DNA from 4 places in the Pseudomonas sp. SA233 genome. Region 1 is predicted to be linked to each of the others. Evidence: riboswitches for the same ligand, from Rfam matches in the RefSeq annotation. Region 1 holds a riboswitch; each other region holds the start of a gene.
What was found. A riboswitch is a leader RNA that binds a small molecule or an ion and turns the genes downstream of it on or off. The one in region 1 is predicted to bind cobalamin.

Region 1 (6,985 bases):
TCGTCCACGTGGCGGCCGTAGTAGCTGTAGGGCCAACCATAGAAACCGCCGTCCTTCACGGAAGTGATGTAGTCCGGTACCAGATCGCTACCGATCTCGTCACGCTCGTTGACTGCCGTCCACAACGTACCGCTGTGCGGCTCCCAGGCCAGGCCGTTAGGGTTGCGCAGGCCGGTGGCGAACAGGCGGTGCTGGCCGCTGGTGGGGTCCACTTCCCAGATCGCGGCGCGCCCCTGTTCCTTGTCCATACCGTTTTCGCCTACGTTGCTGTTGGAGCCGACCGTCACGAAAAGCTTCTTGCCATCAGGGCTGGCGATCACGTTCTTGGTCCAGTGGTGGTTGAGCGGCCCGCCTGGCAACTCGACCACTGGCTGGCCTTCATTGCGAATTTGCATGGCACCGGGCTCATAGTGAAAGCGCAGCAACCTGTCGGTGTTGGCGATATACAGGTCCTTGCCGACCAGCGCCATGCCTAACGGTGAGTTGAGCTCTTCGATGAAGGTCGTACGGATTTCAGCCACGCCGTCGTGGTCGGCATCCCGTAGCAGGGTAATGCGGTTGGCGCTGGGCACGCCTGCACCTGCCCGCTTCATCACCTTCTTCATCACCCAGCCGCGCAGGCCCTTGCCATCTTCGGGCTTGGATGGGGCATTGGTTTCGGCTACCAGGACGTCGCCGTTGGGCAGCAGGTATAGCCAGCGAGGGTGGTCGAGCCCGCTGGCGAACGCTTTCACCTGAGTGCCTGGTGCTGCCTCGGGCTTGGCGTCCTTGGGCCAGCCCACTGCCGGGGCGATATTCACGGTGGGGAGGGTTGTCTTGACCGGAGCAGGCAGCTGGGGGGTTGGGCCACTACCGTCGAGTACATTCAGCAGGGCGGTTTCGCCGCAGGCAGTCAGGCTGGCGGCCAATAACCAAGGCGTCAGGTGTTTCATGGGGCGGCGTCCTCCTAACAGGGCCTATGAATTGAGAGGTCGGTGACATTCGCCAGGTTCCCGGCAACTTTCCAACTGCCGTTGCCGTTGCCGTTGCCGTTGCCGTTGCCGTTGCCGTTGCTGTTGCTTTTGCTTTTGCTTCTAAGCGCGCGATAGTTCAGGCGCCACCGATTGCGACTTCAGGAGGCCGAGCGAAGGGACTGCGGAGGGAGGTGACGGGCATGGATGCCCGTCAAGCGCTGAGGCCCCATGGATGGGGCCTGCAGCGCGTACTCCCGGGAGCAGGCCCGTAGCGAGGGGACCCCGGAGCGAAGCGGAGGGGCCGGATGATGGGAGCCAGCGTTTTTTGGTTACTTTTTGTCGCGTTTGACAAAAAGTGACCCGCCGTAAGGGCGGAAAGGTGATTAAGCGCCACCTTCGAAAATGAATGTTGACCTTGTTGTTGAAGCCCACGCTTGAAAGCGAAGAGCGAAGAGCGAAGAGCGAAGAGCGAAGAGCGAAGAGCGAAGAGCGAAGAGCGAAGAGCGGAAAAAGTACTGGTATTGATCTCGCGCATAGTCCATTTACGATGGCGACGCTTACTCACCTTTTCGCCCTTACGGCGAGTCACTTTTTGCCAAACGCGGCAAAAAGTAACCAAAAAACGCTGCGCTCCCATCATCCGGCCCCTGCGCTGCGCTCCGGGGTTCCCTCGCGCCGGTCTTGCTCCCGGGAGTACGCGCTGCAGGCCCCATCCATGGGGCCTCAGCGCTTGACGGGCATCCATGCCCGTCACCTCCCTCCGCAAGACCTCTGCTCGGCCTCCTGAAGTCGCGAAGATCAAGATCAAGAGCAAGATCAAGAGCAAGAGCAAGAGCAAGAGCAAGAGCAAGATCAAGAGCAAGAGCAAGAGCATGCAGGTCTGGTGGTGACTCAATGCGCCAGTGAGATGCGCTGCTGTTGCAAAGGTGGCGTCGGGGCGAGACCAAGAATCAGATTTAACACCTTTCTTGTAGGCCGTTTCCCAAAGATATTCTTAACACCTATTCTCCGTTGCGCGCGCCAAATGCGGCCTCTAGTCTCGGCATGTCGTTGACCTTCAATGACCGGGTTAGCCGCCCGAAATCGTCAGACACCGCAGTTGAGCAATACCGAGTAATCGGCATTGACGCCTTATGGCGGCTGTGTGTGGGGCACCTGCGGGTGCGCCGGGTGCCTGACGTCCCGGTTGGCTAACCCACGTACAGCTGCCACCATACTGTTTAGCCGCGGCTGGTGGTCGTTCACTACGACAAGAGCCTCGAATGACCGCCGAGGACTCGAAATACACAGACGGCAAAACCGGAGCCGCATATAACTGAAAGGTTTAGCAGGGGCTCTGTGGGAGCGGGCGCGCCCGCGAACACCGGCGCAGCCGGTGCCAGCCACCGCGTTGGATTCTTCGCGGGCACGCCCGCTCCCATAGAAGCCACGTCGCCCGGCCCGAGCCGAAGTTGCTTCAAGCCTGCTTGAGCAGCAACGCCACCCCCGGGAAATACTGCCCCAGCTCGTTGTGCAACTTGCGGTAGGCATACGGGAAGTACCAGGCGATGGCACAGGCGGTATGTTTCTGCAGATCGTCGACCAGGTCCTGCAGTTCCTCGGGGCTGGCATGCTGGCCAGCCTTCCACGGGCTGATGAACAGCGCACCAGCTTTCAACTGGCTGGGGTAGGCCACCTGGCGCGCGAGGGCAGTGGTCTGCTGCAGGGCGTCGGCCATGTCCAGCCTCGCGATTCTTGGCCAGCGCTGACTGACACTGAGGTACAGCGCTTCATCGGCACTGCTGATCGACAGGTCGCAGCGCCCTTCGTGTTCACCTTCGTCGCGCTGCTTCTTGCCGGCAAACTGCTGCAGCGCCGCCAGTTCGGCTTGCCAGGCCGCTGCGGCAAGCAGCCCCGTATTGGCGGCGGCGCCATGCCAGTAAGGTGCTTCGGCATCGCCGGCAAACTGGTTGAAGCGGTCGATACAGTCGCCCCAGCGCTCCAGCACCGGGGCAAGAAACTCCAGGCGCGGGTTGTTGATGATCTGGCCTCGCATGCTGCGCTCTCCTGTTGTAGTTGTGATCGCGTTCAGCTGAAAGTGATGGCTATGTGATATCACTGTATTCAGTGTGGCACAACCAGGTGAATTGGCCATTACCCAGGCGGAGCCTGTTCGGCTGCAAAGCGGCCCGCTTCGATTGACGCTCCCGGTGCAACCCTCTAACCTTCGCGCGTGTTTCAGGTGCCCTGCCAGCCCCGACTGGGCAGGGTGAAACTGGGAAGCCGGTGGGTGCCAGCATGGCGCGATTCCGGCGCTGCCCCCGCAACGGTAGGTGAGTCGCGGCCGCGCAGGGCCACTGGGTGCCAGCACCCGGGAAGGCGCGCAGGCCTGGGCCAAGGCCCGCTCACAAGCCCGGAGACCGGCCTGATACTGCCAACGGCATCACGGAGGGTGATGCGCGGTGCACCGTGGCGTACGGCCACGGCCCCTGCGCGTTCTCCGTCTGCCCGCCTTTTACCTGTCGCCGCGTTGCCGTGGCGACAGCCAGCGGAGAACCCTGATGAGCGAATCCACCGAACGCGACGAACGCCACCTGGCGCGCATGCAGCGCAAGAAGGCGATCATCGACGAACGCATCGCCAATTCCCCCAACGAATGCGGCCTGCTGCTGGTGCTGACCGGCAACGGCAAGGGCAAGAGCAGCTCGGCCTTCGGTATGCTCGCGCGCGCCCTGGGCCATGGCATGCAGTGCGGTGTGGTGCAGTTCATCAAGGGCCGCAACAGCACCGGCGAAGAGCTGTTCTTCCGCCGCTTCCCCGAGCAGGTGCGCTACCACGTGATGGGCGAGGGCTTTACCTGGGAAACCCAGGATCGCCAGCGCGACATTGCCGCCGCCGAAGCAGCCTGGGCCGTTTCGCGCCAGTTGCTGCAAGATCCGAGCGTGCAGTTCGTGGTGCTCGATGAACTGAACATCGCCCTCAAGCACGGCTACCTCGACCTTGACCAGGTGCTGTCCGACATCCAGGCCCGCCCACCGATGCAGCATGTGATCGTCACTGGCCGTGCCGCGAAACCCGAGATGATCGAGCTGGCCGACACCGTTACCGAAATGGGCATGCTCAAGCACGCGTTCCAGGCCGGTATACGTGCACAGAAGGGCGTGGAACTGTGAGCCAGCCGCGCCATTGCCCTGCCGTACTGATCGCGGCACCGGCCTCTGGTCAGGGCAAGACCACCGTCACCGCCGCGTTGGCCCGGCTGCACCGCAACCTTGGGCGCAAAGTGCGGGTGTTCAAGTGCGGCCCCGACTTTCTCGACCCGATGATCCTTGAGCGAGCCAGCGGCGCGCCGGTGTACCAGCTCGACCTGTGGATGATCGGCGCCGATGAAAGCCGCCGCCTGCTGTGGGAAGCCGCCGGCGAGGCCGACCTGATCCTGATCGAAGGGGTGATGGGGCTGTTCGACGGCACGCCGTCCAGCGCCGACCTGGCGCGCCACTTCGGCGTGCCGGTGCTGGCGGTGATCGACGGCACGGCCATGGCCCAGACCTTCGGCGCGCTGGCCCTGGGCCTGGCACGCTACCAGGCGGACCTGCCGTTTGCCGGTGTGTTGGCCAACCGGGTGGGCAGCCTGCGCCACGCGCAGCTGCTGGAAGGTAGCCTGACCGAAGGCCTGCGCTGGTATGGCGGCTTGTCCCGCGAGCGCGGTATAGAGCTACCCAGCCGTCACCTGGGGCTGGTCCAGGCCAGCGAGCTGAACGACCTGGACGCTCGCCTGGATGCCGCTGCCGAGGCGCTTGGCGCCAGTTGCGATGCCGCCTTGCCGCCGCCAGTGACCTTTGCCGAACCCGAGCCGCAAGCCACTACCGCCTCGTTGACCGGTGTGCGCATTGGCGTGGCGCGGGACGAGGCCTTTGCCTTCACCTATGGCGCCAACCTCGACCTGCTGCGCAACCTGGGCGCGCAGCTGGAGTTTTTCTCGCCGCTGCATGACCGCGAACTACCAGCAGTGGACAGCCTGTATCTGCCGGGCGGTTATCCCGAACTGCACCACCACGCCCTGGCCGGCAATGCGCCGATGAGCGAGGCGATCCGTGCCCATCACGCCCAGGGCAAACCGTTGCTGGCCGAGTGCGGCGGCATGCTGTATCTGCTCGATGCCCTGACCGACGTGGCCGGCGAGCGTGCCGAGCTGCTCGGCCTGCTGCCGGGCGAAGCGACCATGCAGAAGCGCCTGGCTGCCTTGGCCCTGCAGGCGGTGGAACTGCCGGAAGGCACCCTGCGCGGTCACACCTATCACCATTCGTTGACCAGTACCGTACTGGAGCCGATCGCACGTGGTCTGAGCCCCAACGGCGGGCGTGGCAACGAAGCGGTGTACCGTCTGGGTCGGCTGACGGCTTCCTACGTGCACTTCTACTTTCCCTCCAACCCTGATGCGGCGGCGGCGCTGTTGCGACCATGAGCGAACACGCCTACAGCGACGCCGAGCGCGCCGCGATCTATCGGGCCATCGGCGAACGCCGTGACATGCGCCATTTCGCCGGTGGCGAGGTAGCCCCGGAACTGCTGGGCCGCCTGTTGGCTGCCGCGCACCAGGCGCCGAGTGTCGGGCTGATGCAGCCCTGGCGTTTCATCCGCATCACCCGGCGCGATTTGCGTGCGCGCATCCAGGCGTTGGTGGAAGCAGAGCGTGTGCTTACCGCCGAAGCCTTGGGCGAACGCTCCGACGCCTTCATGAAACTGAAGGTGGAGGGCATCAATGACTGCGCCGAGTTGCTGGTGGCCGCCCTGATGGACAACCGCGAGCCGCATATCTTCGGCCGCCGCACCCTGCCGGAAATGGACCTGGCATCGCTGGCCTGCGCCATCCAGAACCTGTGGCTGGCAGCCCGTGGCGAAGGCCTGGGCATGGGCTGGGTGTCGCTGTTCGACCCGCAGGCGCTGGCGGCGCTGCTGGGCATGCCGACCGGGGCCAAGCCGGTCGCGGTGCTGTGCCTGGGGCCGGTAACCGAGTTCTACCCGGCACCGATGCTGGTGCTGGAAAACTGGGCCGAGGAACGGCCCTTGAGTGAAATGCTCTTTGAGAACCAATGGGGAGAGCGCCAATGAGCGTGGCCTTGCTGACCGTGGCCGGGGTGGCCCTGGATGCCTTGCTGGGCGAACCGCAGCGGCGCCATCCGCTGGTAGCCTTCGGCAACATGGCCAGTAACCTCGAGCGCCGCCTGAATGCCGGTGGGCGCGGCTGGCGCAGCCACGGGGTGAGCGCATGGTTCCTGGCTGTGGTGCCGCTTACCCTGGTGGCACTGATCCTCTCCTGGCTGCCGTACATCGGCTGGTTGGTCGACGTGCTGGCGCTGTACTGCGCCGTCGGGCTGCGCAGCCTGGGTGAACACGTGTTGCCAGTGGCCAGTGCCTTGCGCCAGGGTGACCTGCAAGAAGCGCGGCGCCGTGTGGGCTATTTGGTCAGCCGCGAAACCCGCGAACTTGACGAGCCTGCGGTGGCCCGGGCGGCCACCGAGTCGGTGCTGGAGAATGGCAGCGATGCAGTATTCGCCGCGCTGTTCTGGTTCGTGGTCGCCGGCGCGCCTGGCGTGGTGCTGTACCGCCTGAGCAACACCTTGGACGCCATGTGGGGCTACCGCAACGAGCGCTTCGAACGCTTCGGCTGGTGTGCGGCGCGTGTCGATGATGTGCTCAACTATATTCCCGCCAGGCTGGTGGCGTTGACCTACGCGCTGCTGGGCAAGACGCGTCTGGCCCTGGCCTGCTGGCGCAAGCAGGGCCCGCTGTGGGACAGCCCCAATGCCGGGCCGGTGATGGCCGCCGGTGCTGGTGCGTTAGGGGTGGAACTCGGTGGCCCGGCGGTGTACCACGGCGAGCTGCATGAGCGGCCACGCCTGGGTGACGGGCCAATGGCCGACGCCGACGCCATCGAGCGCGGCTGGGGCTTGGTGCAGCGCGGTGTATGGCTGTGGCTGCTGGTGATCTGCCTGGGGGCCTATATCAATGCTTGAACACGGAGGCCGCCTGCTGCGGGCGGTACGGCAATA
Region 2 (6,985 bases), 810 kb from region 1:
TGGTTGTGCTTGATCTGCAGATAGCTGCCGCGCAGCAACTGCTGGCGCCCGGCATCCCAGCTGTACTCCTCGGCATTGCGCCAGTGACGGCGGCTCTTGATGTAGTACAGTTGGTTGCTGGCGCTGAGGTGATCGTTCAACGTCCAGTCGGTATTCAGGCGGGTCCATTCATCGACGTAATGCTGCACGTCGTCCTGCACGTTGTAGTTCTTCTTGCGCAGGCTGCTGCGGTAGTGGCCGTCGATCAGCGGGGTGCCGTAGTAGTTGGCAGGCTGCGCATCGCCGCGGTCGTGAGCGAGGGTGAAGCTGAGGTCGTCGCTGGCATCGAAGCGCAGCGCGGCGCTCAGCGCCAGGCTGCGTGACGGGGTGCGGTCGACCCAACCGTTACCGGTTTGCTGGTTCAGGGCCAGGCGGTAGCTCAGGCGCTCACCGAGGCTGCCGCCGCTGTCCAGGCCGAGCTGCTGGCGGTCCCACGAACCGTAGCCCAGGCGCAGGTGGTTGCGTACCTCGCCGGCAAACGGCTTTTTCGGGATCACGTTGACCACCGCCCCGGTGGCGCCTTCGCCATACAGCACCGAAGCCGGGCCGCGAATGACATCGATGCGCTCGACCATCCACGGGTCGACCGGGAACGTCTGGGTGCCGGCACCGGTGTACAGGCGTGCGCCGTCGAACAAGGTCATCACCGAGCCGTGCCCGGTAAAACCGCGGGCGGACAGCCCCGTGCCGCCGTCGCCAGGGGAGCCGATGTAGCTGATGCCTGCTGAGCGGGTCACCGCGTCCTGCACGGTGAGGTTGTTGCGCTGCTGGATCTGCTCGGCGCTGATGCTGCTGGTGCTGGCCGGTGTCTCCAGGGCGCTGAGGCCCAGGCGCGAACCAGCCTGGGTCGGTGTGGCCAGGTCGATGGCGTGGCTGTCGAGCGTGTCGGTGATGGCCGTGGAGGGCAGGGCCAGTGGTTGTCGCTCGAGGTCATCGGCCAGGGCCGGCAGGGAAACGGCCAGGCAGGCCGCCAAGGGGTGAAGCTTGAAGATACGGGACATGTCGTTCCACTACTGCAGGAATGAATGGATCCCGGTGGAAAACACGCAAAGGCGCACCGTGCACGCAGGCGCACGCACGGATACCGGCCTGCGCCCGCCCACCGCGGGTTGCCAAGTGAAGCTCCAGGCCGGTCTCCGGGCTTGCGAGGGGCATGAAACCTTCACCTTCCCATGCAAGTGCACAGTGGTATCTCGAAGGGTTCGCTCGCTTACCGTTGCGGGGGCAGCGCCGGACTTGTCGTGGGCAACACGACGCACCGGCTTCCCGTTTCACCCTGCGCGCGGCGGCGCAGGGCACCTGAAACTGGCGGGCATATGACCATTGAAACGCGGGAGGCGTCAAATCTGCCTGCTACCAATGAAACAACTCTCGTCGCGCCCCCTCGGTAATCGCCACGATCCCCGGGTGCTTGACCTTGCGCTCCACCGAAATGGCATAGAACGACTCGTGCACCGCCTCGGTCTGCCCGATCAGCTCCACGCCGTACTGGCGGCACACTTCCTCGGCGATCACGCTGGGCGCAACGAAGATGCCGCTGCCCGACTGCCCGAATGCCTGCATCAATGCACTGTCATCGAACTCGCCCACGATCCGTGGCTGCACCTGCTGCTCACCCAGCCAGCGCAGCAGGCGGCTGCGTACCACGGTTTCCTGCCCGGGGATAAGCAATGGCGCATCCTGCAGGCAGGCGGGGAAGGGGCCTTCCAGGCGTTGTGCCAGCGCCGGGGTGGCGAAGAAGCTCAACCCACACTCGCCCAGTTTCTGGCTATAACCCTTGATGTCCAGGTGGCTGGGCATGGGGCTGTCGGAAATCACCAGGTCCAGGCGCTGGATCGCCAGGTCGGCCAGCAGCCGTTCGAGCTTGTCTTCGCGGCAGTTGATGCGCAGCACGTCGTCCAGCTCCATGGTCGGTGCCAGCAGGCGGTAGACGATGGACTTGGGCACCACGTCCGCCACACCCACGCGGAACAGGATCTGCTCCTGCGGGCCGGCCCGCAGCATGGCCTCCAGTTCGCTTCCCAGCTGGAACATCTGCTCGGCATAGATCAGCGTCTGGCGCCCGGTTTCGGTCAATTCCAGCTGGCGCCCCACGCGCTGAAACAGCTCCAGACCATAGGTCTGCTCGAACAGGCTGATCTGACCGCTGATGGTTTGCGGGGTCAGGTTCAACTGTTCGCTGGCGCGGGCGATGCTGCCGGTCTTGGCCACGGCCCAGAAGTAGTGCAACTGCCGATAGTTGAGCATCGGTATCGTTCCGGATTCGTAAAAACCGAAGTATAACCGCTGAAAATACGAATTTTCCGGATGTGTTGCGCTCTTTAGAATGCGACTCCATCAGGCGCCGTGTGCGCCGCCGGAACATGAAAGCGAGGAACCCATGCTGCAACTAAAATCCATCGGCACGCCGCTGGTGCTGGCCTTGGCCCTGTTCACCCTGGCCGGTTGCGAGCAGGCCGAGAAATCCGCCCAGCAGATGCTCGACCAGGCCGCGCAGTCGGCCAAGCAGGCAATCGACGACACCAACAAGGCCGCACAGCAGGCGTTGAGCGAGGCCATCGGCAGCGAAGGGCAAAAGCCCAAGGACGCCGACAACAAAGAAGACACCCAGGAAATCTGACCCCCAACCGCTGCTGCAGGATTTGAACAATGGAATACTTGCTGGAACTCGTCGCTAGCCCTACCGCCTGGGTTGCCCTGGCTACGCTGGTGGCCATGGAAGTCGTGCTGGGCATCGACAACCTGATCTTCATCTCCATCCTGACCAACAAGCTGCCGGTGGAATACCGCTCCAAGGCGCGCCGTATCGGTATCAGCATGGCCCTGGTCATGCGCCTGGCCTTGCTCAGCACGGTGGCCTGGATCGTCCAGCTGACCGACCCGGTGTTTGAAGTATTCGGCAATGCCTTCTCCTGGAAGGACGTGATCCTGATTGCCGGTGGCCTGTTCCTGCTGTGGAAGGCGACCAAGGAAATCCACGAGAACGTCGACCCGCACGGGGCCAAGGAAGAAGCCAAGGTGTCGTCGACGGTTACCCTGGGCTTTGCCGCGGCGATCTTCCAGATCCTGTTGCTGGACATCGTCTTCTCGGTAGACAGCATCATCACCGCCGTGGGCATGACCGAGCACCTGCCTATCATGATCATTGCCGTTATCACTGCCGTGATCGTCATGATGGTGGCCGCCGACCCGTTGGCCAACTTCATCAACGACAACCCGACCGTGGTGATGCTGGCCCTGGGCTTCCTGATCATGATCGGCATGACGCTGATCGCCGAAGGTTTCGGCGCCCATGTACCGAAGGGTTATGTGTACGCGGCCATGGCCTTCTCGACGGCGATCGAGATCCTCAACATCCTGGCCCGTCGGGCACGGTTGAAGCGTGAGGCGGCTGAAGGTTGATGTGAAAAAGCGGGGCGCTTGCGCCCCGTTCGCGGGTGAACCCGCTCCCACAGGTCCCCGCCGTTTCTGAAGGCAGTGGAGGACCTTGTGGGAGCGGGTTCACCCGCGAATGGGCCTCGGAAATCTCTGAATCAGTGCACCCCGGCATGCCGCCGCGACCGGCGCACAGGCTGTGGCTTGGCGGGGGCCTGCGGTGGCAGGTGGTGGTGGGAATGACGCCGCACGATACGCAGTACACCCCATAGCATGGCGGCTGCAACGCTCAGCCACATGCCAACCAGCATGAGGATTGCCATGGTCAGGCTCATCTGTGCCTCCATCTCTACGGGCCGCGCTCGGTCGCCGACGCTGGCCTTCCAGACACTGCTTTAGTCTAGTCTTTCGCCTGTGACGTTCCATTGACCAAAGGTCTATTGCTTGGTCCGATTTGCTCCTAAGCGGTGTCGGACTATACCCGCGCCGCTGTCCGACCTATGATCGGTGGCCAGAGCCGGGCGCTGCCTGCCCGGCGTTGGAGCAAGCGAGTGTCCATGCAGCAACCTTCCTTCAAGACCATCCCTCGTCGGCTGCTGGCTGCCTGCCTGGTTGCAGCCAGCCTGGCCGGTTGCGCCAGCGCACCCTCCGGCAACCTCAAGGGCCTGCCGCAGCGGGTCGAGATCAGCAGCGTGCCGTTCTACCGTGGCAACGCCAACCACAGCGGGGCCATGGCATTGGCGGCAGTGCTGTCGCAACAGGGGGCTCCGATCACGCCGGGGCTGCTGGACAAGCCGCTGAACCTGCCGCAGGGCGCCGAGGCGCTGGACACCAGCATCCCCCGGGTGGCGCGCGACTACGGCATGGTGGTGTATCCGCTGGACAAGCAGCTGGACGCGCTGTTGACCCAGGTGGCGGCGGGCAACCCGGTGCTGCTGCGTTACGAGGATGGTTCGGCCTGGTGGAGCGAGCCACGCTACGCCGTGCTGATCGGCTACGACCGCTACAAGCAGCGGGTGCTGTTGCGCTCGGGCATGCACCGCCGGCAGTTGATGGCGTTCGATGACTTTGCCTCGGCGTGGGCGAAGCTTGGGAGCTGGGCGGTGCTGGTGCAGCCACCTCGGCAGCTGCCAGCCCAGGTGGACCGCCAGCGCTGGTTGCAGGCTGCCGATGAACTGGCCCGGGCGGGGCAGGAGATTGCGGCGAAGCAGGCTGTGAGTAGCCTGAACAAATAGCTTTGTCTGTACCGGCCCTTTCGCGGGTAAACCCGCTCCCACAGGAAACCCGCTGCCCTCAGGTCCAGTGATGTCCCTGTGGGAGCGGGTTTACCCGCGAAGAGGCCAGCCCTGCCTACATCAGAAGCCCAGGCGATCGCGCAGGCTGTAGTACCAGGCCCCAATGGCGCTGAACGGCACGCGCAGCATCTGGCCACCCGGGAACGGGTAGTGCGGCAGGCCGGCGAAGGCGTCGAAACGCTCGGCCTGGCCACGCATGGCCTCGGCCAGCACCTTGCCCGCCAGGTGGGTGTAGGTCACGCCGTGACCCGAGCAGCCCTGGGAGTAGTAGATATTGTCGCCGATACGGCCAACCTGTGGCAGACGCGACAGGGTCAGCAGGAAGTTGCCGGTCCAGGCGTAGTCGATCTTCACGTTTTTCAGTTGCGGGAAGGCCTTGAGCATCTTCGGACGGATGATCGCCTCGATGTTGGCCGGGTCACGCGCGCCGTACACCACGCCACCACCGAAAATCAGGCGCTTGTCGCTGGTCAGGCGGTAGTAGTCGAGCAGGTAGTTGCAGTCCTCGACGCAGTAGTCCTGCGGCAGCAGGGTGCGCGCCAGTTCGTCGCCCAGCGGTTCGGTGGTGATCACCTGGGTGCCGCATGGCATGGACTTGCTGGCCAGCTCCGGCACCAGGTTGCCCAGGTAGGCGTTGCCGGCGACGATGATGAACTTGGCGCGGACCTTGCCCTGCGGGGTGTGCACCACCGGGTTGGCGCCGCGCTCGATGCGTACGGCCGGGGTTTGCTCATAGATGATGCCGCCCAGCGACTCGACCGCAGCGGCTTCGCCCAGGGCCAGGTTCAGCGGGTGGATATGGCCGCCGCTCATGTCCAGCATGCCGCCCACATAGTTGTCGCAGGCGACCACTTCGCGGATGCGCTTCTGGTCCATCAGCTCCAGCTGGTTGTGGCCGAAGCGTTCCCACAGGCGCTTTTGCGACTCCAGGTGGCCCATCTGCTTGCTGGTGAGGGCAGCGAACACGCCACCGTCCTTCAGGTCGCACTGGATGTTGTACTTGGCCACGCGCTCACGAATGATGCGCCCGCCTTCGAAGGCCATGTGGCCCAGCAGTTGGGCCTGCTTGGGGCCGACGGTGCGCTCGATGACGTCGATGTCGCGGCTGTAGCTGTTGACGATCTGGCCGCCGTTGCGGCCCGATGCGCCGAAGCCGACCTTGGCTGCTTCGACGATGCTCACCTTGAAGCCGTTCTCCAGCAGGAACAGGGCGCTGGACAGACCGGTGTAGCCGGCGCCGATGATGCACACATCGGTTTCCACCTCACCCTGCAGCGCCGGACGTGGCGGCACCGGGTTGGCCGAGGCGGCGTAGTAGGACTGGGGGTAGGGGGTGTTAGCCATGCTGCAGGAACCTCGTGTTTTATATTTTTAACGAATGTACCGATGCTATCAATAATAATAAACACCCGCTAGTCGTCCGTTGAAAATCCTTTACTCGGTCCCCGCCAGCACTTTTCTATAAAGAGTTTAAGATTCAGTAGGTTAGCGCGAAAAAAAGTGTTGACAGGGTTTTTGGAATGGGTAGAATGCGCACCACACGACAGGCACATAGCTCAGTTGGTTAGAGCACCACCTTGACATGGTGGGGGTCGTTGGTTCGAGTCCAATTGTGCCTACCAAATCGAAGAAGGGGTGATCCGCAAGGGTCACCCCTTTTTTCATTGGGTTCTCGCGGCCTGGTGCTGCGCAGCAGGCCCTTATGCACGAATTCGCAAAGTTTTTGATTTTTCTGAAAAAAACGCTTTACAGGTACGCATTCGATCACTAATATGCGCACCACACGACAGGCACATAGCTCAGTTGGTTAGAGCACCACCTTGACATGGTGGGGGTCGTTGGTTCGAGTCCAATTGTGCCTACCAAATCGAAAAAGGGCGATCAGTAATGATCGCCCTTTTTGCTGTGTGCATGAAGCAGCGTGTAACGTTTGGTCGCGGTTCGGGGCATTGCCCGGCGTGCTAGAATCCGCCCCTTCGAATCTGGAGGTACACGCGTGCGCAAACTGGCTGTGGTAATGGCAGTGCTCGCCCTGGCGGGCTGTGAGAACGAGGTCGAAGGCGTGCACAAACAGGTGGCCGAACACCTGCACAACCCCAAGACCGCCAAGTTCGGCAACGTGCGGATCGACACCCAGGGCACCATCTGTGGCCAGGTCCGTGGCAAGGATGATGCCGGGCAGTACGAGGCCTACCGCAGCTACGTGGCCATCAAGCGCGATGGCCAGTACGAAATCATCGTCGACGACAGCGGCAACAACCTGCGCATCCGCGAGA
Region 3 (6,985 bases), 1.8 Mb from region 1:
AAGGCGGACCCGCAGGTACTGGCTGCCCGAAGGTTTGGCGTGCAAGACGGCGTGGCGGCCGGCAATTACCAGGGTACGGCGGTAGGTGCCGTCGAGGCAGGTCTCGATGCCGGGGATGCAGCGGGCAGCGAGGAAGGCCAGGGTCGAGGGCCAGTGGTAAGGGGCACGGTAGCGCAGCCACAAGGTGTGGTGGCCGGGGGTGGGCAATGATCGGCGTACGGCGTGCAGGGGGGTGAGCTTTGGCATGGCTGCATCATGCCAGCAAATGTAATACCTGTACCGGCCCTATCGCCGGCAAGACAGCGCCCACAGGTACAGCGACAATCTCGGGAGCATCGCTGTACCTGTGGGAGCTGGCTTGCCGGCGATAGGGCCGGACAAGCCATTCAATCAACCAGGATCAATGCGCCGCACCGTCCCGCGCTTCCTGCATCTGCCCGAACCGACCGGCATGGAAGTCGTCGAACGACTCGGCAATTTCCGCCTGGCTGTTCATCACGAACGGGCCATAGCCCACGATCGGCTCATCGATCGGTTCACCGCTTAGCAGCAGCAAGCTGGCACCTTCCAGCGCTTCGACCGCGACATCCTCGCCGCCCCGGTCAAACAGCACCAGGCTGGATGGGCCGGCTTCTCGCTCGCCGTTGATCCGCACGTTGCCGCGCAACACCACCAGCGCCGCATTGCGCCCGGCGGCAACCGGCAGCTGCAAGGCTGCACCGGCATTCAGGCGCAGGTCCCAGACATCCATCGCAGTAAAGGTCCGCGCCGGCCCCGAATGCCCACGATAGTCACCGGCAATCACTCGCAGACTGCCGCCCTCGCCGTCCAGCGTCACCACCGGGATGTCCTTGGCCAGCAGCGTCTGGTAGCCGGCCGCTGCGCGCTTGTCCCGCGCCGGCAGGTTGACCCACAGCTGTACCATCTCCAGCGTACCGCCAGAACGGGCGAAACCTGGGGAATGGAACTCTTCGTGGATGATGCCATTGGCAGCAGTCATCCACTGCACGTCGCCAGGGCCGATCAAGCCGCCAGCGCCGGTGGAGTCACGGTGTTCCAGTTCGCCCTGGTAGACGATGGTCACGGTCTCGAAGCCGCGGTGCGGGTGCTGGCCAACGCCGCGCCGCGCACTGGTCGGGGTGAAGTCATGAGGGCCGGCATAGTCCAGCAGCAGGAACGGGCTGATCTTGCTGGCCAGGTTGTCGTAGGTGAACAGGCTGCGCACCGGGAAACCATCACCTACCCAGTGGGCGTGGGGGCTGCGGTGAATACCCAGAATCGTTTTCATGAGAAGGCTCCTCTCTTGGTTGAGATAACCTTACCAGTGAGACCAATCAGGCAATAGCCGGCTAAAATGGCATGCATCGTCTCATTTAAAGGACAATCCACAGCCAGCTGTCTGGAAAAACTATCCCGCCGGTGCCTGCAGCAGGAAGGCCTGCACTTGTTCGGCGCACGCCTCAGGATGCTCTTGCAGGAAGCAGTGCCCACCTGCAACCTGCCTGCCGCTGACCTTAGGGTTGAGTGCCACCAGGCGATTCACCGAATGCGGTACGAAGGGGTAGGTGTGCTCGCCGTACAGCACCCGCGTGGGCGTACGGATTGCCGCCAGGCTCGCCCACATGCGCTTGGGGAACGAACTGAATATTTCTACTTCGCGGCTGGGCCGGCACTTGAGCACCACCGCTTCGCCACAGTCGCCAATGGCATGCTCCACGTAGGCCCGCAGCGCCGCATCGGTCCACCCCTTGAAGATACCCCGCCCATGCAGTGATGCCAGGGCTGCCTCGCGGTCGGGCCAGTGGCTGCGACGGCTGGCAGCCTTGCGCGCCAGGGCATGGCGCTGGTGCAAGCCGACCAGGGCTGCCATCCCCATCACGCCCAGCATGCGCCGGCTGAACAGTACCGGGTCGAGCAGAACGGCACGCGCGAACAGTTGCGGTTCACTGGCCAGGATCAGGCCGGTGAGCACGCCACCGAAGCTGTGCCCGACGGCAAAGCGCGGTACGTCACCATACTCGCCTCGCCCGGCTGCAAAAGCCTCCACCGCCAACGCAGCGGTCCGGTTCCAGCCACGGAACACCCCGCCATGGTCGCTGTCACCATGGCCCTGCACATCGCTGAGCCACAGGTCGAAATGTTCGCCCAGGCGCATCAGCAATGGCTGGTAGGCCAGGCAGCAGAAGCCGTTGCCGTGCAGAAAATGCAGCAACGGCTTGCCACTGGCCGGGGTTCGCCAGCCCCGCAGGGTGAAGCCTTCGGCGCATTCGTGAGACCAGGGGATCAACTGCATCGGCTTACTGTACTCGCGGGGTCAGGAAAACGCTGATTCTACAAACAGCAGCGGGTACAGTGAAATCACCAGCAACAAGGCCATCAGGACATTGAACAGCATCAGCCAGCGCGGGTTCTGCAACAAGTTGCGCAGGGCGCTGCCGAACATCACCCACACCCCGACGCTCGGCAGGTTGACCAGGGCGAACAAGGCGGCAATGACAATGACGTTGGTCACATAGCCCTGCGCCGGCGTGTAGGTGGTGATTGCCCCGACTGCCATCACCCAGGCCTTGGGGTTGACCCACTGGAATGCCGCTGCTCCCCAGAAGCCCAGCGGTTTGCGGGCACTGGACGAAGCTGTGCCGACCGGCCCGGAGGTGGCGATCTTCCAGGCCAGGTACAGCAGGTAGGCGGCACCGGTGTAACGCAATACCGTATACAGCGCCGGCCAGGCTTTGAACACCTCGCCCAGGCCCAGGCCGACAGCCAGCACCATCACCATGAAACCGACACTGATGCCCAGGGCGTGGGGGATCGAGCGACGCACACCGAAATTCACCCCAGAGGCAAGCAGCATGGTGTTGTTGGGGCCAGGAGTAATGGAAGACACGAAGGCGAACAGCACGAAGGCGGTCAGCAGGTCGGCAGAGGCAAGCATGGCAGGCAATCCACTTTTTTTATGGGTGCTGTCACACTAACGGAGTCGCTCTCCTCTGCGACCGATACAGTTTCACTAAATTGTGTAGATACACATCGCTGTACCGCTACCATCAGATCAAGGAAGCCGTCCCATGAGCCTCACCATCCGTCCTGCCGTTCGCGCCGACGCCGAGCAGATACTTGCCTTCATCACCGAACTGGCAGAGTACGAACGCGCCCGCCACGAGGTGATCGCGAGCGTTGCCGATATCGAGCACAGCCTTTTTGGCGAGGGCAGCACCGTGCATAGCCTGATGTGCGAGCGCGATGGCCGGGCAATCGGCTTTGCCGTGTATTTCTACAGCTACTCGACCTGGCTCGGGCGCAACGGCATCTACCTGGAAGACCTGTACATAACGCCCGAGCAGCGCGGCGACGGTGCCGGACGGCAATTGCTGCGGCACATCGCCCGCGAGGCGGTGGCGAAGAATTGCGGACGGCTGGAATGGAGCGTACTGGACTGGAACGAGCCGGCTATCGGCTTCTATCAGAAGCTGGGGGCCGAAGCGCAGGATGAGTGGGTGCGCTACCGGTTGGATGGCGAGAAGCTGGCGGCGTTTGCCCGGGGCTGACCGGGGGGATGCTCACGGCATAGACCACTACAGGCCGAACCGGCTTACATGAGGGCTTGAGTGTGCATGCCTTGAGCTTTTCAGCGCCTGTGAGATCGAGCGCCGCCCGCGCGGCGCTTCGCGGCACAAGGCCGCTCCTACATCTGTTTCCGGCCAATTACTCCTGTGCCAAGTGGGTTGCCGCCTTGGTGCTTGGCTGAAGATTGATGAGGAGCAGTCGTGCGCCCTTCGATATCGGAATGGAACAAACAAGACGGACAGAGGTGAACTCACAGGAGTAACTGGCCCGAAACAGATGTAGGAGCGGCCTTGTGCCGCGAAGCGCCGCGCGGGCGGCGCTCGATCTCCCAGGCACTGCAAAACCAAAGCCCTACCATCAGGGCAATTGACGCCAGCCCCGCCCCATGGTCTCCTTATGCCTCGCGTTCAGGTGCCCCCGATGGGGGTGAAACGGGAAACCGGTGCGTCACAGGCCCTCCAGCAGGGCCGGACAAGGCCGGTGCTGCCCCCGCAACGGTAAGCGAGCGAAGCGTCTGTACCACTGTGCCTGATCCCCGGCATGGGAAGGTGACGCTTTCCAGGAGCCTGGCTCCTCCTCGCAAGCCCGGAGACCGGCCTGGCGTTCATGAACACCCCGCGGTGGGCGGGCGCTGTTGCATTCCCCTGGGCTGCCACGCTCGGGGCTGCCGCGCTTGCCCGTTGCCCACAAAAAGCAGAGGAACGCGTCATGCCCGTCACCAGCGCCAAGCAACACAGCATTACCACCCCCGTCACCCTCAGCCAGCGTGTCGTCATCGCCATCGGCGCCAGCCTGCTGGGCCTGTGTCTGGTGTACTTCGCCGGCTTTTCGCACATCGAGGCCGTGCACAACGCCGCCCACGACACCCGCCACAGCGCCGCATTCCCCTGCCACTGAGTACGCCCGATGATCACACGCATTGCCCGCACCGCGGGCTTCAGCGGGTTGCTGGCGGCCTTGCTGCTGACCCTGCTGCAGAGCTTTTGGGTCGCCCCACTGATTCTCGAGGCAGAAACCTACGAATCCTCGGCCCCCGTTGCCGAGCACGAGCATGTTGGCGAAGTGGCAGCGCATGAACACAGCGCCGAAGCCTGGGCACCTGAAGACGGCTGGCAGCGAGTGCTGTCCACCACCGGCGGCAACCTGGTAGTCGCGGTCGGCTTCGCCCTGATTCTCACCGCCCTGTACAGCCTGCGTGAACCCAAGCGAGCCGGCACCGGCGCACTCTGGGGCCTGGCCGGCTTCGCTGTGTTCTGCCTGGCCCCGACCCTGGGCCTGCCGCCGGAACTGCCAGGTACTGCCGCAGCCGACCTGGGGCAACGCCAGGCTTGGTGGATCGGCACCGCCAGTGCCACCGCGCTGGGCCTGGCCCTGCTGGTGTTCGCTCGCCACTGGTTGCTGAGGGCGCTGGGCGCTGTGCTGCTGGTCATTCCCCATGTGATCGGTGCGCCGCAACCCGAAGTGCACGAGAGCCTGGCCCCCGCCGCCTTGGAAACCCAGTTCAAAGTGGCCTCCTGGCTGACCAACGCCGCATTCTGGCTGGCCCTGGGCCTGCTCAGCGCCTGGCTGTTCCGGCGCTCCAGCCAGGCCTGATGCCTGCCTTCTACGCCGGTTTCGGCTGTCGTCGGGGTTGCCCGGCGGATACGCTGCAAATCTTGCTACGCCAGGCCCTGGCCACCCAGGGCCTGGCGTTGGCTGACCTGCAAGGCATCGCCAGCATCAGCCTGAAGGCCGACGAACCCGGCTTGCAGCAACTGGCCGAACGCCTCGGTCTGCCTTTGGTGTTGTACGATACCGCGCAGTTGCAACCCTACGAACCCCGACTCAGCCACCGTTCCGCCGCTGCCCATGCCCACTGTGGCTGCTGGGGCGTGGCGGAGAGTGCGGCACTGGCCCTGGCCAGCCAGCGAGTTGGCACCGCCAGGTTGCTGCTGACACGCCAGGTACTGGGCCCGGCTACCCTCGCCCTGGCCTGTTGAACGTTTCCCCTCTTTCCTGCAAGGACTTTCCATGACGGTCTACTTCATCGGCGCCGGCCCCGGCGACCCGGAACTGATCACGGTCAAGGGCCAACGGCTGATCCGCCAGTGCCCGGTGATCATCTATGCCGGCTCGCTGGTGCCGGCCGCCGTGCTTGAGGGCCACCAGGCCGAGACCGTGATCAACAGCGCCGAACTGCACCTGGAACAGATCATTGCCGCCATGCGCAGTGCGCATGAGCAAGGCCAGGATGTAGCTCGGGTACACAGTGGCGACCCCAGCCTGTACGGCGCCATCGGCGAGCAGATCCGCCATCTGCAGGCGCTGGGCATCGATTACCAGATCATCCCCGGGGTCACCGCCACGGCGGCCAGCGCCGCCCTGCTCGGCTGCGAACTGACCCTGCCCCAGGTAGCTCAGACCGTTATCCTCACCCGCTATGGTGACAGCTCGCCGATGCCGCCCGGCGAGCAGCTGGGCGAGCTGGCGCGCCATGGCAGCACCCTGGCGATTCACCTGGGGGTCAAGCACCTGTCGCGTATCGTCGAAGAACTGCTGCCGCACTACGGCACGCACTGCCCGGTGGCGGTGGTGCATCGTGCCACCTGGCCGGACCAGGACTGGGTGCGCGGTACCCTCGGTGATATAGTGGAACGCGTCGCGGCCAAGGATTTCCGGCGCACGGCGCTGATCCTTGTGGGCCATGTGCTGGGCGACACACCGTTTGCCGAATCGGCCTTGTATCGCGCCGGGCACGCCCACCTGTATCGCCCTGGCGACTGAGCATTGCCAGGTTCGCCGCAGGCGTAGCAGACTCCGGTTTCCCGCCTGCAAACAGGAGTCATGCCCATGCTGGACCTACGCCCAAACTGCGAGTGCTGCGATACCGACCTGCCGGGTGACAGCCCCGATGCGCTGATCTGCTCCTTCGAATGCACCTTCTGCCGCACCTGCGCCGAAACCCGTTTCCAGGGCCGCTGCCCGAACTGCACCGGCCAGTTGGTGGCACGCCCGACACGGGTCGGCCAGGCACTGGCCAACAACCCCGCCTCAACCCAGCGCGTGAGCAAATCACACTCCGCCTGCGCATGACGACTACAAAAACAGGCATCGCCGCTTTGCCAGGGTGATGTCTTTCCCACTTTTTGTAGGACTTTTCAACAACAAGCACGTGGACTTTCAACACTTCTATACTCGGCATTACCAAACTTCGGGAATGGTCGTATCGTGCAGCGCTTCCGATAACCCCACTTGCAGACGTATTCCTGAGTGATCCAGGAAGCGGACCACATCCTGACAGGAGTTTTCTTCATGACTACCGTGCTGATCGTCGACGACCACCCCATCGTCCGGCTGTCCTTGCGCTTGTTGCTCGAACGCGAGCGCTTCCGTGTTGTCGGCGAGGTCGGCAATGGCAGCGAGGTGGCGCAGGTGGCCC
Region 4 (6,985 bases), 810 kb from region 1:
GCCGCCTCGAAATACCAGGCCGGTACCCGATGCAGGCGTTCGGCAGTGCCGGCCCGATCCATCGAGCGGGCGCCGGCGGCCAGCTGCCACAGCGGCCGAGCGATGGTCATGGCCAGCCACCACAGCAGCATGCTGCCCACGAGTGCCAACGGCGCGGAGGTGCCGACCACGTTGAGGATCAGATGGCTCAGTGGCATCACCGTCTGGGTCAGCGGCTGCTGCGCCACCACGCCCCAACCGGCGCTGGGCACGGTGGCGTATCCGGCGAGCATTTCCACGCCGAGGCTGTTGGTCAATTGCCGGGTACCATTGCCCAGGCCCGCCAGCTGGTCGATCAGTGCATTGCCCTCAACCACCGTACCCACCCGCTGACTGTCGGGGTGGTACAGCAGGCGGCGGTTGCGGTCGACCACGTACAGGTAGGAACCGTCCTTGTAGAAATGCTCGCCCAGCAGGCTGTTGAGAATGTTGTGTTCACGCAGGTACAGGCTGCCGCCGACATACCCCAGGTAGCGGCCGTTGCTGTCGTAAATGGGTTGCGACAGCGCCACCACCAGGTTGTTGGCCGCCGAAATGTAGGGCGTCGACACCAGTGGGCGGCGCGCCTGTAGCGCCTCCTGGACACCGGGAGAATGCATGTGCCTGCCGACCAGGTGCCGCAAGGGGGCGGGAGAAACCGCCAGCAGCACCCCGTTGGCATCGATCACGAACGTGGAATTGAAGGCCATGCTCTGGCTCAGGACACGCTCGGCCTCCGCCTGCAGGGCGACGGCGTCACCCAGCTGGCGGCCTTGCACGCCCGCGCTGAAGGACAGCTGTTGCAAGGCGTTGCCGATAAAAGTCTCGGTAATGCTGGCCAGCTTCATCGCATACACCCGGTTGGCTTCCAGGGCGTGGTCGATCAGCAATTGGCGTTGCACCCGGTAGCTGGCGAAATAGCTGGCGCACAGCATCACCACGGCGGTAAGGGCGCAAAGCACCAGAATGAGTGTGCGTAGATCCAGGCGCAGTCCGTGCTTGGTGTGTGGCAATCCTGACCTCGAGTGATCAAAAACCGGCTACGAAATGTTGGCAACATTACGCGTTATGGGCGCAGTGGGGAACTGCGTTCAGGAGCCTGCGTTTTCCAGCGAGTCCAGCTCGTCTTCAACCTGTTGCATGCGCTGCTGCGCCAAGGCCTGCACCTTTGCGTCGCGGGCCGATTCGCGCATCAGGGCAGTGAGCTTCTCGCTCAGGCGCTTGCCGGCCTCGGTGTCTTCCAGGGCGCGGGCCTTGGCCGGGTCCCGGGTGGCCTCGACGATGGTGGCGAACTCGGCATCGCTGAAGTTCTTTTCGCTGTACAGGCGGAACAGGTCCTGGCGCTGGTCCTCGACCGTCAGGTGCTTGCGCAGCACGCCCTGGATGGTCGCCTGCGACAGCTGCGGGTGCGTGCGGCCGAGCAGCGCGGCCATGCGCTCGATGTTGTGCGTGTAGGCATCCTGCAGCGGCAGCTGGGCCAGGATCTGTTCTTCGCGGGAGGGTTTCTGGTCGCAGGCGGTGAGGGCTGCAGTCAGCAGCAGGGGCAACAGCAACTTCTGGAGGCGAGGCATGGTGTGGCCTGGTTGGGCAGTGAGTACTGCCGATTATACGGCAGTTGTGGTCGCCTGATGGATTTTGCGGGCCGCTGCGCGGCACCAGGATTTTTCAGGCAACGCGATACATCAGAACCCACCCCCCAACGGCCATTCCACCGCCAAGCGTATCTGGTCCCCATCCAGCTCCGCCTGCGCCGTATTGCCCCGATGCACGTTATGCCGCAGCGAAAACGCGGTGCCTTTGGCCTTGCCGCTCTGCACCACATAGCGTGCCTCCAGGTCGCGCTCCCAATGCTTGCCCCCCTTGCCATACCCCAGGTAGGCATACCCTCCCGCAGGGTCGACATGGGTACCGTCGATATCGAACCCGCGCACGTACAACGCCGTCAGGTTCAACCCCGGCACGCCGTAGGCGCCCATGTTCAGGTCATAGCGCGCCTGCCACGACTTTTCGTTCGGCGCGTTGAAGTCCGACATCTGCACCGCGTTGGCAATGAAGATCGCCCCTCGCGTCACGTAGTCGAATGGCGTGTTGCCGTCCACCTGCTGCCAGCCCAGGCTGAAACCGTGCGGCCCATGGTCGTAACGCGAGACGAGGCTCCAGGTGGTGTTGTCGATGCGCCCGGACAGCGCCTTGCCGGTGTCGGTGGTGCGGTAAAGGTTGAGGTCGAGGGTGAGGCTGCGGCGCTCATCCAGGGCATGGCTTAGGGTGCTGCCCAGGTAATGCTGGTTCCAGCTGTCCTGGTAACGTGAGGTGTACAGGCTGCCGCTGAAGGCGGCGCCGGGGTTCCACACCACGCCGGCCAGGTCGAAGCTGTTGCCTTGGCGGCCATTGGAGTAGTTCACCACGAAGCCTTGGTCGTGGCTGGATGCATTGCGGTCGGTGTTTTCATTGAAGTGCCCGGCCACCAGCCTGAGGTCGTCGAACTCGGCGTTGTCAAGGAAGAACCCGGTCGCTGTCTCGGGTAGCAGGCGGCTGTCGGATGAACTGAACACCGGGGTCTTGACCCGTTGCTCACCGTAGGACAGCACAGTATTGGCCATGCGCAGTTTCAATGCTGCGCCGGCACGGCTGTATTCGTTCTTCGGGTGCCCCTCGTTATCCACCCCGAGCAAGCGTGCCTTGCCCACGCGCCCGCCACCGCTGTCGAGTTGCACGCCCAGGTAGGCGTGGGCGTCGACCCCGACACCAATCAGCCCCTGGGTGAAACCGGACCGGAAGGTGCCCATCAGGCCATAGGCCCATTCCTCGGCCTTGCCGCTACGTTCATCGCGCGGCTTGTAGGCGTTGCGCCCGGCACTGTTGCGCCCGCCATGCTTGTAGTCGCGCTGGTCGAATACGCTGCGGTTGAGCAGGCTCCAGCGGCCATCCTCGACAAAACCGTTGCTTTGCGATTGGGCGGAGTCGGCCAGCGCAGGGGGCGCGAGCAGGGCGCTGGCGAGCAGCAAAACGACAGGGCGCGGCATGGGCAGAACTTCCTGTTCAGGGGGCGCGAAAACGCAGGATGTGCGCGCCGTCGAAGGGGTCGATGAGGTAATGGGCGTGCACGCCGAAGGTGTTCAGCAGGCGCTCGGGTGTAAGCACCTCGAGCGGTTTGCCGAGGGCGACCAGGCGGCCCTTGTCGAGCACCGCGACGCGGTCGCAGGTGAGCGCCTGGTTGAGGTCGTGCAGGGCCACCAGGGTGGTCACCGGCAGGGCCTGCACCTGTTGCAACAGGCTCAGCTGGTGCTGGATATCCAGGTGGTTGGTCGGCTCGTCCAGCAGCAGCACCTGCGGCCGCTGTGCCAGGGCTCGGGCGATGTGCACGCGCTGGCGCTCGCCCCCGGACAGCGACCCCCAAAGGCGTGCGCGCAGGTGCAAAGCGTCGAGGTCGGCCAGGGCTTGCTCGACGATCACACGGTCTTCCCGGGAGAACGGCGCCAGCACCGACAGCCAGGGGGTGCGGCCCAGGGCAACGGCATCGAACACGCTGATCGCATCGAGGGTGTCGGCCTGCTGTTCGACCAGCGCCAAGGCCTGGGCGACACGGCGGCGGGGCAACTGTGCCAGCGGTTCGCCCAGCAACTGCACACTGCCGTTGCCTGGCTTGCGCAGCCCGGCCAGCACCTTCAGCAGCGAGGACTTGCCGGAACCGTTGGGGCCGACGACGCCCAGGGTTTCACCGGCGACAACGCTCAGTTCGATATCGCTGAGCACGGTATTGCCGGCCAGTTGCAGCCCCAGGTTCTGGCAACTCAAGGGGGCCAGCTGTAGCGCCGTCATGACCGTCATGGGCGCCCCCGGCGGCTGACCAGGATCAGCGCGAAGACCGGTGCGCCGAGCAGAGCCGTGACTACGCCCACGGGGATCACCTGGCCAGGGATCAAGATGCGCGACAGGATGTCGGCGGCAATCAGGAACAGTGCCCCGCCCAGTGCGCTGGCGGGCAGCAGGCGGCTGTGCCCGGGGCCGAGCAGCAGGCGCAGGGCATGGGGGATCACCAGCCCGACAAAACCGATGGCGCCGACGATGGACACCATCACCGCGGTCACCAGCGCCGCGCAGCTGATCAGCAGCAATTGGGTACGCCGCACCGGGATGCCCAGCGACGCCGCCGAGTCGGCACCGAAGGTGAAGGCATCCAAGGCACGGCGATGCCACAGGCACACCAACAGCCCGAACAGTACAACTGGCACGGCCAGCCACACCGAAGGCCAACGTACGCCACTGAGGTTGCCCAGCAGCCAGAACAGGATGCCGCGCGCCTGCTCGGCGGTGGCCGACATGGTGATGAGGAAGGCGGTAAGGGCGTTGAACAGTTGCGAGCCGGCGATCCCGGCAAGGATCACCTGGGCATTGTTGCTGCTGGGGCCGGCTGCCCGGGCCAGCAACAGTACCAAAGCGAACGCTGCCAGGGCACCGATGAACGCGCCGCCGGACATGCTCAGCGCCAGGCTGCCGAAGCCCAGCAGGCCCACCAGCACCGCACCGGTCGAGGCGCCGGCAGACAGCCCCAGCAGGTAAGGCTCGGCCAACGGGTTGCGCAACAGTGCCTGGAGGATCACGCCGCAGGTGGCCAGGCCGGCGCCGCAGGCCGCGGCAACCAGGGTGCGGGGCAGGCGGTAGTTCCAGACGATGCCGGCGTCGATCGGGTCGACCGGGTAGCCGGCCTGCCACAGGTGGTTGGCCAGTACCTGGCCGACCACGCCGGGCGACAGGTTGGTTTCGCCGATGGCGGTGCCGGCCAGCAGGGCCGCCAACAGGGCGGCCAGGGCAACGGCGATGCAGGGTAGCAGGCGCATCATCACTGGGCTGCTTTGCCGCTGGCGAAGGCGGCGGCCAGTGTCTGCAGGCCGCTGAACAAGCGAATGCCGGCCTGCATGGCGTCGGCGTCGAGGATGATGATGCGGTCGTGCTTCACCGCGTCCATGTTGCGCGTCACCGGGTCGCTACGCAGGAATGCCAGCTTCTTCTGGTAGTCGTCGGCGGGGTAGCGGCGGCGGTCCATGCGGGCAATGATCAGCCAGGTGGGGTTGGCCTTGGCCAGGGTTTCCCAGCCTACGGTCGGCCATTCTTCGCTGGACTCGACCACGTTGCGCACGCCAAGGGTGCGCAGCATGAAATCGGCGACCCCCTGGCGGCCCGCCACATAGGGGTCGATGTGCAGGTCGGCGCTGGAGAACCAGAACAGCGCCGAGGTGGCGGACAGGTCCTTGTCGACCAGTTGCGCCTTGGCACTGTCCAGGCGGCCTCTGAGCTCGGCATTCAGGGCTGTGCCACGGTCCTGCACGTCGAAGATTGCCGCCAGCTGGCTGACGCTCTTGTAGATAGTGTCGACCTGGAACGCCTGCAGGCGGGTGCCATCGGCACCCACCAGGTTGTCCTTGCCTTCGCAGTCCGATGGCAGCAGGTAGGTGGGGATGCCCAGTTCATCGAACTGTTCGCGGGTGGCGACCGCCCCCTGGGCACCGACCATCCATTCGAACTGCACCGTCACCAGTTGCGGGCGCTTGCCCACTACCGCCTCGAAGCTGGGCTCGTTGTCGGCCAGGCGAGGCACCTTGGCGTTCTGCACCTGGTACTCGGGCAGCACATTGTTGAACCACAGCGAGGTGGCCGCCAGTTTGTCGCCCAGCCCCAGCGCGTAGAGCATCTCGGTACTGGCCTGGCCAATGGTGACCGCGCGTTGCGGCGCCTGGGCGAAGGTTTGCGGCTTGCCGCAGTTGTCGACCGTCAGCGGGTAGTGGGTGGCAGCAGCCTGGGCCAGGCCGGTGAGGCCGAGGCCGGCGAGCAGGGTGGCAAAACGGGGCAGCATGCTGGGCGATCTCCTATCGGACAGTTCGGGTGAGGAACGCACGGACAGGCATCGCCGAGCCCCAGCTGGCGGCAGGGGCAACACTGATGGCCAATCCCGGACACCCCGCCGGTTGGTGAATGTAGGCCGGCAGGTCTCCTGACTGGTGCGTCATGGCCTGGCTCCGGCCTTCCCGGGTTCGTGGCCCAGTGGCATTGATGGAGCAGGCTCGGCACCTACAGTTGCGGGGGCAGTTCCGTTTGGCCCGAATTGGCGGGCCTGGGATTCCCTATTGATTCCGTGGTGGAAACCGGCGGCCGGCATGGTAGACCATCGTGCCGCCGGGTGAAAACGCTTTTCAGAAGTACTTCAGCCAGGTGATGTCGCGCCGCCGCGCCTTCAGGCGGGCGAACCAGCGCACCGGCCGGTACAGCGAAACTGCCAGCAGCACTGCCCCCAGCCACACCGCGGCGATGCCATCGAAGCCGAAGTAGTCGCCATGGTTGCGGCCGAACAGCGCCACGCTGGCCAGGTACAGCAGCTTCAGTACATACAGGTGCAGCAGGTAGAAGAACATCGGTGCCGCGCCGAACACCGCCAGGGCACTGATCCAGCGGGCCTGGCCGGCGCGTTCGAAGGCGCGCAGCAACAGCAGGCCACAGCCCAGGGTCAGGGCCAGGAACAGCAGCGACGGCGGGTACTTGGTGATGTTGAAGAAGCTCATCAGGGTTTGCGTGACGGTCGGGTAAACGCTCCATGGTGCCTCGCCGTAGCCGTTGACCAGGCGCAGCACGACAAAGCCCAGCAGCGCGATCAGCCCGGCCAGCAGCAGGCGATGCTGGCGTTGGCCGGCCTCGCTCGCGCGGGCGAACCAAGGACCCAAGCCGTAGCCCAGGGCGATGACACCGATCCACGGCAGCACCGGGTAGGAGGTGCGCAGGCGCAGGCTTTCGGAGAACTCCAGCCAGCCCCGGTCATGCAGGATCGCCCATGGCACGTGCAGGGCGGATTCGACCCCGAAGTGCAGGCCATCGAGCAGGTTGTGGCCGGCGATGATGATTGCGCCCACGGCGATCAGGGCGGCACGTGGCAACCACACCAGCAGCGACAGGGCGATCATGCTCACGCCGATGGCCC

Region 2: linked by a shared signal. The riboswitch ahead of M1D87_RS09975 (TonB-dependent receptor) and the one ahead of cobO (cob(I)yrinic acid a,c-diamide adenosyltransferase) in region 1 are both predicted to bind cobalamin.
Region 3: linked by a shared signal. The riboswitch ahead of M1D87_RS14525 (CbtB domain-containing protein) and the one ahead of cobO (cob(I)yrinic acid a,c-diamide adenosyltransferase) in region 1 are both predicted to bind cobalamin.
Region 4: linked by a shared signal. The riboswitch ahead of M1D87_RS09965 (ABC transporter substrate-binding protein) and the one ahead of cobO (cob(I)yrinic acid a,c-diamide adenosyltransferase) in region 1 are both predicted to bind cobalamin.

The regions. Positions count from the first base shown of each region.
Region 1 is NZ_CP096449.1:1,356,059-1,363,043, forward strand. Features, by position in the region: gene M1D87_RS06310 (PQQ-dependent sugar dehydrogenase) at 1-932, opposite strand, end outside; gene M1D87_RS06315 (hypothetical protein) at 1,697-1,843, shown strand; gene M1D87_RS06320 (hypothetical protein) at 2,410-2,988, opposite strand; cobalamin riboswitch at 3,156-3,375, shown strand; gene cobO (cob(I)yrinic acid a,c-diamide adenosyltransferase) at 3,494-4,105, shown strand; gene M1D87_RS06330 (cobyrinate a,c-diamide synthase) at 4,102-5,397, shown strand; gene bluB (5,6-dimethylbenzimidazole synthase) at 5,394-6,044, shown strand; gene cbiB (adenosylcobinamide-phosphate synthase CbiB) at 6,041-6,949, shown strand; gene cobD (threonine-phosphate decarboxylase CobD) at 6,942-6,985, shown strand, end outside.
Region 2 is NZ_CP096449.1:2,170,760-2,177,744, forward strand. Features, by position in the region: gene M1D87_RS09975 (TonB-dependent receptor) at 1-1,040, opposite strand, end outside; cobalamin riboswitch at 1,150-1,357, opposite strand; gene nhaR (transcriptional activator NhaR) at 1,393-2,286, opposite strand; gene M1D87_RS09985 (hypothetical protein) at 2,420-2,659, shown strand; gene M1D87_RS09990 (TerC family protein) at 2,689-3,441, shown strand; gene M1D87_RS09995 (hypothetical protein) at 3,573-3,749, opposite strand; gene M1D87_RS10000 (peptidase C39 family protein) at 3,915-4,649, shown strand; gene M1D87_RS10005 (NAD(P)/FAD-dependent oxidoreductase) at 4,770-6,053, opposite strand; tRNA gene M1D87_RS10010 (tRNA-Val) at 6,255-6,331, shown strand; tRNA gene M1D87_RS10015 (tRNA-Val) at 6,498-6,574, shown strand; gene M1D87_RS10020 (SPOR domain-containing protein) at 6,706-6,985, shown strand, end outside.
Region 3 is NZ_CP096449.1:3,109,309-3,116,293, forward strand. Features, by position in the region: gene M1D87_RS14500 (DNA-3-methyladenine glycosylase family protein) at 1-246, opposite strand, end outside; gene M1D87_RS14505 (pirin family protein) at 401-1,288, opposite strand; gene M1D87_RS14510 (alpha/beta fold hydrolase) at 1,409-2,293, opposite strand; gene M1D87_RS14515 (LysE family translocator) at 2,315-2,935, opposite strand; gene M1D87_RS14520 (GNAT family N-acetyltransferase) at 3,069-3,548, shown strand; cobalamin riboswitch at 3,960-4,182, shown strand; gene M1D87_RS14525 (CbtB domain-containing protein) at 4,276-4,464, shown strand; gene M1D87_RS14530 (CbtA family protein) at 4,474-5,160, shown strand; gene M1D87_RS14535 (cobalamin biosynthesis protein) at 5,160-5,546, shown strand; gene cobM (precorrin-4 C(11)-methyltransferase) at 5,578-6,330, shown strand; gene M1D87_RS14545 (DUF1272 domain-containing protein) at 6,397-6,639, shown strand; gene M1D87_RS14550 (response regulator transcription factor) at 6,859-6,985, shown strand, end outside.
Region 4 is NZ_CP096449.1:2,162,097-2,169,081, forward strand. Features, by position in the region: gene M1D87_RS09940 (sensor domain-containing diguanylate cyclase) at 1-1,031, opposite strand, end outside; gene M1D87_RS09945 (DUF2059 domain-containing protein) at 1,110-1,589, opposite strand; gene M1D87_RS09950 (OprD family porin) at 1,701-3,041, opposite strand; gene M1D87_RS09955 (ABC transporter ATP-binding protein) at 3,058-3,846, opposite strand; gene M1D87_RS09960 (FecCD family ABC transporter permease) at 3,843-4,859, opposite strand; gene M1D87_RS09965 (ABC transporter substrate-binding protein) at 4,859-5,869, opposite strand; cobalamin riboswitch at 5,981-6,178, opposite strand; gene M1D87_RS09970 (DUF1624 domain-containing protein) at 6,207-6,985, opposite strand, start outside.